DNA from 3 places in the Bradyrhizobium sp. USDA 372 genome. Region 1 is predicted to be linked to each of the others. Evidence: riboswitches for the same ligand, from Rfam matches in the RefSeq annotation. Region 1 holds a riboswitch; each other region holds the start of a gene.
The links. A riboswitch is a leader RNA that binds a small molecule or an ion and turns the genes downstream of it on or off. The one in region 1 is predicted to bind cobalamin.

Region 1 (3,271 bases):
TCGGTGACGATTCCGGCCATCTGCACCTCGGACAGCGTACCGGCGTCGACGACCTCGAGGCTCGAACCCAGCTCGCGCGCCAGCACCGAGATCGCGGCGCCTCCGGAGGCAAAATTCGCCATCATCGCGATGGTGACGGCTTGCGGATAGGCCGACACGCCCTGCGCGACGATGCCGTGGTCGCCCGCGAAGATGATGATCGGGACGCGCGCGGCGCGCGGCTGCTCGGTGGCCTGCAGGCCCGCAAGCTCGATCGCGAGCTGCTCCAGCCGGCCGAGCGCGCCCGTCGGCTTCGTCAGTTGCGCCTGCCGCGCAATGGCTGCCTCGCGATGGACCGCGGAGATTTCGGGGCAGTTCTGGGTGACCCATTCGGGAAGCATGCTGCCTCGCTCAACGCCTGCGTTTGAGAATGTAGCTGTCCATGATCCAGCCGTGCCGCTCACGTGCTTCCTGCCTCGCGGCGGCAATGCGCGAACCCACTTCGGTGAGCGCACCGGACATGAGGATCTGATCGGCCATGCCGAGATAGGCCCCCCACCAGATGTGAAGCCCAGCCGGATCGAGCGACTGGAACGCCGTGCCGCCGTCGAGCATCACGACCACCGTGTCGACGCCCTGCGGCCAGCCTCCCTCGCGCAAGCGCCGGCCCGTCGTGACCAGAAAGGGCTCGCCGATATCGTTGAGCGGCAGCGCATGCGCCGCACACAGCGCCTGGATCGAGGTGATGCCGGGCACGACTTCGATTGTCGGCAACGGATTCAATCGCCGCGCAATGCGCAGCGAGGAATCGTAGAGCGACGGATCGCCCCAGATCAGCAGCGCGACCTTGCCCGCACGGCCGAGATGGCTTGCAATGGTCCGGGACCACGTGGCGGCAACGGCATCGTGCCATTCGTCGACGCCCTTGCGGTAATCGGCCTCGGTCGCGTCGCGCACGGGAAGGTCGAATTCGGCGATGCGCGTCGCTTTGTTGGTGAGCACGTCAGTGCAGATCGTCCGCCTGAGATCGGCGAGATCGGATTTTGCGCTCCCCTTGCGCGGGATCAGGACGAGATCGGCCGCGTTCATGGCGGCAATCGCGGCGCGCGTGAGCTGCTCGGGATCGCCGCAACCGATGCCTATCAGAGAGAGCGTGAGCATCGGGCGTACGGGGCGACCATGACGGCCGCCCCTTGTCTCTTAAGCCGCGTTGTGCAGGCGAGGCGTGACGAGGCCAGGCGCGGTGACACCACGCAGAGACTTCGCCAGCGCCAGCACGGCAAGATCGGCCAGCGGCTCGATCACGATGACCAGTGCGTAGGACGCCGCGAACGTCGCGATGCTGGCGAGGTTGCTCATGGCGAAACCGGAACCATAAAGCGCCCAGAACGCCACCCAGGCGATCACGCCGGCCTGGTAGGTCGTCGAAAGCGCCAGCGCCTGCCGATACTTCAAATCAACATAGGCGCTGTTGCGCGAAATGATCCGGGCAGCGATTGCCTGGATCGCGAACAGCGGCACCAGCAGCGTCGTGACATTCATGCCATATTGCGGCAGGTCGGCCGGCTCGAAGAAAACGCCCTGGAGCAGCAGGCCGAGCGCAAGGCCGAACGCCGCGGGAGCCGCGCCGAACAGCAGGAACAGTGTCGAGCCGAGAATGAAGTGCACCTCGGAGACGCCGACCGGGAAGTGCGGCAGGATCTCGAAGAAGGTGAAGACGAGGCCGGTGGTGGCGAGCGTCCGCGCCGCGAACGACACGACGCCCTGCTCGCGCACGGTCTCGGCCGCAAGCTTCAAGGCAATGCCACCTGCGGCGATGCCGGTTGCGTAACTCAACACGAGCTTGGCGCCCGTCACGACGCCGGGTTCGATATGCATGGCTCAATTCCTTCCTGCCGTCACACCCGACGGCCTTGGCCTCAACACGTGCACGGCCGGTCTCCTGGCTCGCGGTTCACTGGGTTCTCCGGCCTTCCCGGACCTTGCGGTCCAGTGGCGGTTCGGAGCCCCTCACCGCTTACAGTCGCGGGGGCGGCTGGGGTTTTGGGCGCCGCAACTGGGTCCGCCCATCCCCATTCCCGATTATGCTCCGGCGCTTTGCGCCGCGTCGAGCACCATGCCGCTCTTGTGTGCCCCTTTCGCATTGCGGGCGTCAAGGGGCGAACCGCTGCCGGAACCGTCATGCCGGATATTCTCCCGCCAGCGCGCCGAACAGGATCACAGCGGCGGTGGAAGCGGCGCCGCCGCGGCCAAGCTGCTCGGCAAGCTCGGCAATCGTGGTACGGACCAGCCGTTCGTCGGGACGCCCGAGAGATTCGGCGAACAGCGCCGGGGTGCTGGGGGCGAGACCGTGCGCGATCAATTTTGCGGCAAGCGCCGGAAAGGTGCGCCGGCCCATATAGACCACGGTCGTGGCCTCGGGATCGGCCAGCGCGGCCCAATTCAAATTGGGCGGCAACTCGCCGGTGACATCAGCACCGGTGATGAACTGCACCCGGCGGGAGGTATGCCGCCGGGTCAAGGGAATGCCGGCCTCGGCGGCGGCGACACAGGCGGATGTGACGCCGGGAACGATCTCGTAGCCGATGCCGGCTTCGCGCAGTGTTTCCAGCTCCTCCTCGAGCCGGCCGAAAATGCCGGCATCGCCGGACTTGAGGCGCACCACGCGCGCGCCGGTTGCAGCGTAGTCCACCAGGAGACGGTTGACGTGGTGCTGCTTGGTCGAAGGACGCCCGGCCCGCTTCCCCACCGCGACGAGATTGGCACCGGGCCGGGCGAGATCGAGGATCGCGCCGGAGGCAAGGTCGTCATAGAGCACGACATCGGCCTCGCGCAGCCGCGCGGCGCCCTTCACCGTGAGGAGCTCGGGGTCGCCGGGGCCGGCGGAGACGAAAGAGACAAAACCGCTCACCGATCCTCCGCGATCAGATGGAAGAACGTGCCCGTGGCATGGCCACGGCGCGAGCCGGTCTCGGCGATGACCGCGCCGGTGGCGTCGTGCACGACGGCCAGCGGCGTATCGGGTTGGGCGAGGATGGTCGAATAGTGGAATTCGTGGCCGCGCAAGCGCGCGCCCGGCCGATGCCCCGGCATCGGCGCGGCGAGTTCGGCAAGACGATAGCCGAGATGCATGCGGCGCTTGGCAAAGCTGGTCTCCAGGCCGAGCAGTCCCGCCATCTCATGGCTGATACCGTCAGCGTCGGTGAGGCCTGCGCCCAGCACCATATAGCCTCCACATTCGCCATGCACGGGCCGTGTCTCGGCGAAAGCGCGCAAGGAGCTGCGAAAGCGC
Region 2 (3,271 bases), 1.7 Mb from region 1:
CAAGCTGGCGGCAGACCTCGCTTCTAGGAATGTCATCGCGAACAAACGACCAGTTCAGGATCGTGACCGGTCCGGTCAAGATCGCCTTCATTGGCTTGCTAGTTAGTGATTGCGCGTAGCGCCACCAGTCCACAGTGATCGGCTTCGACCGCACTACATCGCCAAACAGGATCGGAGGCCTGACGCAGCGCGAACCATAAGACTGTACCCATCCATTCCTGGTAAATAGGAAGCCGGCGAGTTGCTCGCCAAAGTACTGCACCATGTCATTGCGCTCAAATTCGCCGTGCACGAGGACGTCAAGACCGATGTCCTCCTGCCAACGTACGGCGCGGGCTATCTCTTCCTTGATAAACTCGTCGTATTGTTCGTCGCTCATCGCACCTCGCGCATGCGCCGCACGAGCATTTCGGACTTCTGTGGTCTGCGGAAACGATCCGATTGTCGTGGTGGGAAACGTTGGTAGTCCAAAGCGTTCCCTTTGGATCTCGGAACGACGGACAAATGGGCTGGCGCGCCGGCGCATTGTCTGGTCGATCGCCCTCATCCTCACAGCGACATTGGTATCATGGATCTTGGGCGAAGTCCGCCGGGCAGTCGCAGCGCATTCCGAATCGGCGAGAGCGAGCTCGACATTCTGGTCGCCAGCGAGTGCTCGCGCCAGGATCGCAAGCTCACGCATCTTCTGAACCGAGAAAGCAAGCCAGCTCTTGACGTCGGACGTGAGCCCGGTCTCGAGTTCAACGTCCACTGGCACATGAAGCAGCGAGCAGGATGGGGCGAGCTGTACACGGTGCTTGCCGAGCTTCGCAATCGCGGGCTCCATCCGCTGACGGAGCGACGACAAGTTCGACCGCCATACATTCCGGCCGTCGATGACCCCGAGCGACATGACGAGGTCACTTCGGCCGACAGCGATGACCTGATCCAACAACTCTGGCGCTCGGACCAGATCGAGGTGCAGACCGGAAACCGGGAGGCTCAATGCGGTATCCAGATTGTGGCCTAGCTCGCCGAAATAGCTGGCAACCATGATTTTGATAGCCGGTCCCTCCTTTGCGAACCGGTTATAGGCATGTAGCAATGATTTTCGCGCCGCCTCATCCAGATCAAGGGCCAGGCAGGGCTCGTCAAATTGAACCCAACTTGCCCCTCGTTCGGCCAATTCATGCAGAACCTCGATATAGACCGGTATTAGATCATCGAGTAGGGAGAGGGGCTGGAACGCGCTATCGGCACTCTTGCCGAGCTTTAGGAATGTGATCGGCCCGATCAGGACAGGGCGGGTCTGAAAGCCAAGAGCCTTTGCTTCCTCATACTCTTCAATGGGTTTGCGAGAGCAAAGTCTGAACGCTTGTCCCTTGTAAAACTCGGGAACCATGTAATGGTAGTTGGTGTCAAACCACTTAGTCATTTCCTGCGCGGGTGCGCCAGACCTCCGCGGCCCCAGACCGCAACTCGCATCCTGGTCGTCGCATTGTGATCCGCGAGCCATGGCGAAGTACGTCTTGAGGGAAACGTATTCTCGTTTCGAGGCGTAGATCTCCGGGATAGCACCAACCATGACACTTGTATCGAGCACCTGATCATACAGCGAGAAGTCATTCGACGGAATGATCGTAACGCCGAGAGACTTCTGACGGGCCCAGTTCGCTGCGCGCAGACCGGATGCGTCCTCGAGCAATTGCTGTTCGCTGATCTTTCCCGCCCAGTAGCTTTCAAGAGCGAATTTGAGCTCACGCCTTGGACCGATGCGTGGCGTACCGAGCGTAGCAACCGGAAGAGAGAGAAGAGACATAGTGTAAACCCCTGTTGGGGACAGAGGCCATGGCGGACGCAGGCAGAGGAAGTCGCGCGCGCGACGGCTGCTTGGCGCACCACCGAGACACCCCGCCCGTGGACCAATCTATCGTCGGGGCAGGTCTCCTGGCTCGCTGGTCGTCGCTGCTGTCCGGCCTTCCCGAAGCCGTGCGGGCTTCAGTGACATCGTTGGACAGTAGCTCGCAGCTCACAGTTGCGGGGGCAGCGCCGGCATTTGGACCGGCTTCCCTCTTAGCTCCGGATCAAGCGGGATTCGGAGAACCTCGACGAGTTCGATTATCGGCAGGAGGACTCTTCCGTCAACCTCTCAGATTTTGTGGCACGCTAATCTGAGACATCTAGTAGGCGAATGACCGTGCATCTCTATGATTCTCTAAACAGAGCTGTCGCAATCAGAGATGTCCTTGTCTCAGATGTGGGAGTGAGACTCGGAGCTGCCTTGAGGCGACGCCGCCCGCCCCATCAATGAAAGGGACAAAACCAGCCCGCGCGGCGGCGATTACCGCCGTTTCGAGCAGAATGCATTCGATGCGGCTTCCGACTTCCAGCGGTTCGCCCAGCACATCCGCTGGCCAGCTATTTTCTCGACTAGAGGATCCCCATTGAACACGTCAAGGCAGGCGGCGCAATCTAGCCACATACGCGGCGAGCAGGTTGATTTTCGTGCCAGCCAGACTTCAAAGTTCGTCGATTAAGTCGGCTTCGTATCGCCAGCCATCATGTAGGCCGAACGCCGACGGGCAACTATAGCGAACCACACGGTTCAATGACGGCAAACGCACTCCCGATTCTCATCAGGCACTTGGCATCGAGCTACGGCCGATACACTGAATGGAAACATCGAACCGTGCGCAGGTCGGAAAGTGGACAAGAGGGACATAAAACCCATGCAAATCTCTGCCTGCTGCCTGGCACGAAGAATGCAAGCCCCTCGACATGCCCAGTCTCTTCTGCTTGGGGTTGTCCAGCTCAGCCAATTGACGCTGTCGCTGGCTAGGGAAGTTAGGGGCGCGTGACATAGAGGGGAGCGCCTGCCCGCGTGGGACAGCCGCGGGTGCCCCGTCGCGTCTCCGTAAACTTCTTGCGCTCGCTCATAGCAGGTTCAAGGTTACCGCTTTGAAAGATGTATGGATGAAACGCGATAGGCGGAGGATTATGAAGAGAATGTCGGGAAGACCCGCGCTATGGCTTCGCCTGGGCGGACTTTTAATCTGCCTAGGCTGGCCGGCTGCCATGAGCAACACTATTCGCGCCAGCGACAACCCCCTTGTCGAAAGACTTAAGTCAACTTGGCGAGCGCAAGATGGTGAGACGATAGAACAAATCATCTCGAATGTCTCGAAGGTGGCACAGTTCGTCCCTCAGATGTGGGGGGTCGCTGAACTCGGCGAAAGCGACCATGTTTTCGTTTCGTGGACCAGGCACCGAGACAACAAATCAGACGAACAGT
Region 3 (3,271 bases), 1.9 Mb from region 1:
GATTTCAGTCCAACACATGTTGTTCTCCCTCGGGTCTTCGCAAACACGAAGGAATCACAACGAACTAAATCACTCAACTTTCTTTTTTGGTCAGGCTCTATGGCACAGCTTACGTCGCGGGAGAGATTCGTGGCGCGGCCCTGTGGCTGCATCCCAACGGGCAGCAAGATGAGGAGGCGTTGGATGCAATCATGGTCTATCCCTGCGCCCGGAGATCACGGAGGATATGGCACACTTGCGGCGGAGAATGGCCGAACATCATCCCCACGAGCCACATTGGTATCTGCCACTCATTCCCGTCGGTCCGAACTGGGTCGGAAAAGGGCTTGGTACGTTGCTGACGAAATACGCCCTTCAACGATGCGATGAGGACGGCATTGCTGCCAACCTCGAAAGCTCGAACCCTGAAAACATTCCCTTTTACCAACGTCACGGCTTCAAGGTCGTTGGTGAGATACAACACGGTTCCTCGCCGCCGCTCACGCCAATGTTGCGAACGGCTTCATTCCGACACAGCAAAGCCACGCCGCCTTATCGGCTCCGTCACCCAGATTCAAGCATAGCTCCGCCTCATCCCGTTAGGATTGATTGGCAATAACCTGACATGACCGCGTTCGGTTGAGGACGGCTTATGTTCGAGGCCAGACAACTGAGCACGTGCGGCGGCTCGCCCGGCCTGCGAAGGGGTCAAATCCACTAAGCGTGGGACATTGCCACGGGCGGCTGCATCGATTGCGGTCGCGCTCCAGACAATTTTGATCTAAGGGCCACAGAAAGCGATGAATGGCGAGACGCGTATGGCAACCGAAACCCGATCCGGCCCAACTCAATTCGCGGACCGCGAACCGATCGATGCCAACATTCAGGATGTCCATGGTGCTGCTCCCCTGTTGCAGAATTTGCGAGGCCGCGGCTTGAGCACATCTTTGCCGATCGGATCTATCGCGGCAAACAGCTCGTCAAGCACTCTCCCACTGGGGGCCGTGGACGATCGAGATCGTCGAGCGACCGCCCCGCGTCCAAGGCTTCCACTCCCGCCCAGGCGCAGGGCCGTCGAGCGCACCTTTGCACGGCTCGGCAGATGTCCGCGCCTCTGCAAAGACTTCGAAGGTTCCGCCCCCGCCGAGCTCGCTTGGCTGCTCGTCGGCCATCTCAGGCTCCTAACTCGCCGATTGGCCAGTCCTTGAGACGCTATGCTTTTTGAGTGAGGCCCTTCAGGACAGGCGCTCGGCGAATTTCGAACCTCGACCTCGGGGCTGCACCAACTCGTTAACTTTACGGTTCCGTCTTGACGAGTCCCGTAGCTGCGCATATATGTGGTGCCGTCACGGTATTCTATACCCATATATTGTAGAATGGAAGCTAGAAGGGAACCCAATGCGTCGGCAGCGGCCATTGCGATAGCGCCGGGAAGGCCGACAGCCGCAGCGACCCGCTAGCCAGGAGATCTGCCGCGACAGAAACACATGTCCTCGGGCCGGGTGCCCCGGTGGATCGCTTGCTGCAGGGGACATTTGCCCGGTCTCCTCGCAAATCGTCCGCACGGTCCCGGCCCCAAATATCGCGGGGGTGCCGGTGTCGCCGTCTTACAACTTCGATCAGTATGGTCATCTCATTGAGCTGCCGAGTGTGCGGCAACCCCGGGCGCAGGCAAAGCCTACCAAGCCTGAGCCGTGTCTTGTGCGGCCCCCAGCATCGCCGGCTCCCCTGCCGAAGCCCCTGGCGCCATCGCCCACGCCGTCTGACATCACCCTCGATTGGTCGCGGGACGACCTGGTGACGTCGTTCGGTAAGTTGACGCTGACCGACCGTTATCTGCTTCCCGGCGAAGGCATCCAGGACATGTTCGCCCGAGTGTCTTGCGCCTTCGCGGACGATGTTGCGCATGCCCAACGTCTATATGATGCGATGTCTCGGCTGTGGTTCATGCCGGCCACACCGGTGCTCTCCAATGGCGGCACCACGCGCGGCCTTCCGATCTCGTGCTTCCTTAACTCAGTGCCGGACTCGCTCGAAGGCATCGTCGGCACCTGGAACGAGAACGTCTGGCTTGCTTCCAACGGCGGCGGCATCGGCACCTACTGGGGCAATGTTCGCTCGATCGGCGAGGAGGCGAGGGGCGGCGTGACCTCGGGCATCATCCCGTTCATCCACGTCATGGACGGCCTCACCCTGGCGATCAGCCAGGGCTCGTTGCGGCGCGGCTCGGCGGCGGTCTATCTCGATATCCACCATCCCGAGATCGAGGAGTTCCTCGAGATCCGCAAGGCGTCTGGCGACTTCAACCGCAAGAGCCTCAACCTGCATCACGGCATCAACGTCACCGACGAGTTCATGCGTGCCGTAGGTGCCGGCACCGCAGTCGCTCTGCGCAGCCCGAACACTAACAAGGTTGTCCGCGAGATCGATGCCCGCCAGCTGTGGCAACGCATCCTTGAGAACCGGCTGCAAACCGGCGAGCCTTATCTCTTGTTCATCGACACCGTGAACCGCGCGCTCCCCAAGCACCAGCGCGAGCTAGGCCTCAAGGTCTCGACCTCCAACCTGTGCAGCGAGATTACCCTGCCGACCGGCATCGATCATCGCGGCGAGGAGCGCACAGCGGTGTGCTGCCTGTCGTCGCTCAACCTCGAGACCTGGGACCAGTGGAATAAGGAGCCCGGCTTCATCGAGGACGTCATGTGCTTCCTAGACAACGTGCTCACCCATTTCATCACGGTGGCGCCGGACGGAATGAAGCGTGCCCGCTACGCCGCCCTGCGCGAGCGCTCCGTTGGCCTCGGCGTCATGGGCTTCCACTCGTTTCTCCAGGCCAAGGGCATTCCAATGGAGGGTGCCGTGGCCAAGTCATTCAATCTGAACATCTTCCGAAAACTTCGTCGCGATGCCGATGCGGCATCCGTGGCGCTCGCTCGCGAGCGTGGCCCGTGCCCGGATGCCCTGGAACGCGGCGTGATGGCGCGCTTCAGCCACAAGATCGCGATTGCGCCGACCGCCTCGATCAGCATCATCTGCGGCGGCACCAGCGCCTGCACCGAGCCGATTCCGGCCAACATCTACATCCACAAGACGCTATCCGGCGCCATCTCGGTGCGCAATCCGCACCTCGCCAAGGTGCTGGCCGCGAAAGGCGCCGACACCTCGGCGACCTGGCAGTCGATCATCGCGCACGAGGGGTCGGTCGCCCATCTCGACGTCCTGTCGGAGCACGAGAAAGCGATCTTTCGCACCGCCTTCGAGATCGACCAGCGCTGGATCGTCGAGCTTGCCG

Region 2: linked by a shared signal. The riboswitch ahead of metE (5-methyltetrahydropteroyltriglutamate--homocysteine S-methyltransferase) and the one ahead of AB7M16_RS33380 (energy-coupling factor ABC transporter permease) in region 1 are both predicted to bind cobalamin.
Region 3: linked by a shared signal. The riboswitch ahead of AB7M16_RS24725 (ribonucleoside-diphosphate reductase subunit alpha) and the one ahead of AB7M16_RS33380 (energy-coupling factor ABC transporter permease) in region 1 are both predicted to bind cobalamin.

What each region holds. Positions count from the first base shown of each region.
Region 1 is NZ_JBRJHR010000001.1:7,168,514-7,171,784, reverse strand. Features, by position in the region: gene cobT (nicotinate-nucleotide--dimethylbenzimidazole phosphoribosyltransferase) at 1-380, opposite strand, end outside; gene cobF (precorrin-6A synthase (deacetylating)) at 391-1,140, opposite strand; gene AB7M16_RS33380 (energy-coupling factor ABC transporter permease) at 1,180-1,857, opposite strand; cobalamin riboswitch at 1,895-2,113, opposite strand; gene cobA (uroporphyrinogen-III C-methyltransferase) at 2,159-2,890, opposite strand; gene AB7M16_RS33370 (cobyrinate a,c-diamide synthase) at 2,887-3,271, opposite strand, start outside.
Region 2 is NZ_JBRJHR010000001.1:5,495,149-5,498,419, reverse strand. Features, by position in the region: gene metE (5-methyltetrahydropteroyltriglutamate--homocysteine S-methyltransferase) at 1-1,798, opposite strand, end outside; cobalamin riboswitch at 1,900-2,102, opposite strand; gene AB7M16_RS25695 (nodulate formation efficiency C protein) at 3,055-3,271, shown strand, end outside.
Region 3 is NZ_JBRJHR010000001.1:5,261,347-5,264,617, forward strand. Features, by position in the region: partial or broken gene AB7M16_RS24710 (transposase) at 1-18, opposite strand, end outside; gene AB7M16_RS24715 (GNAT family N-acetyltransferase) at 248-598, shown strand; partial or broken gene AB7M16_RS24720 (transposase) at 855-1,187, shown strand; cobalamin riboswitch at 1,312-1,470, shown strand; gene AB7M16_RS24725 (ribonucleoside-diphosphate reductase subunit alpha) at 1,777-3,271, shown strand, end outside.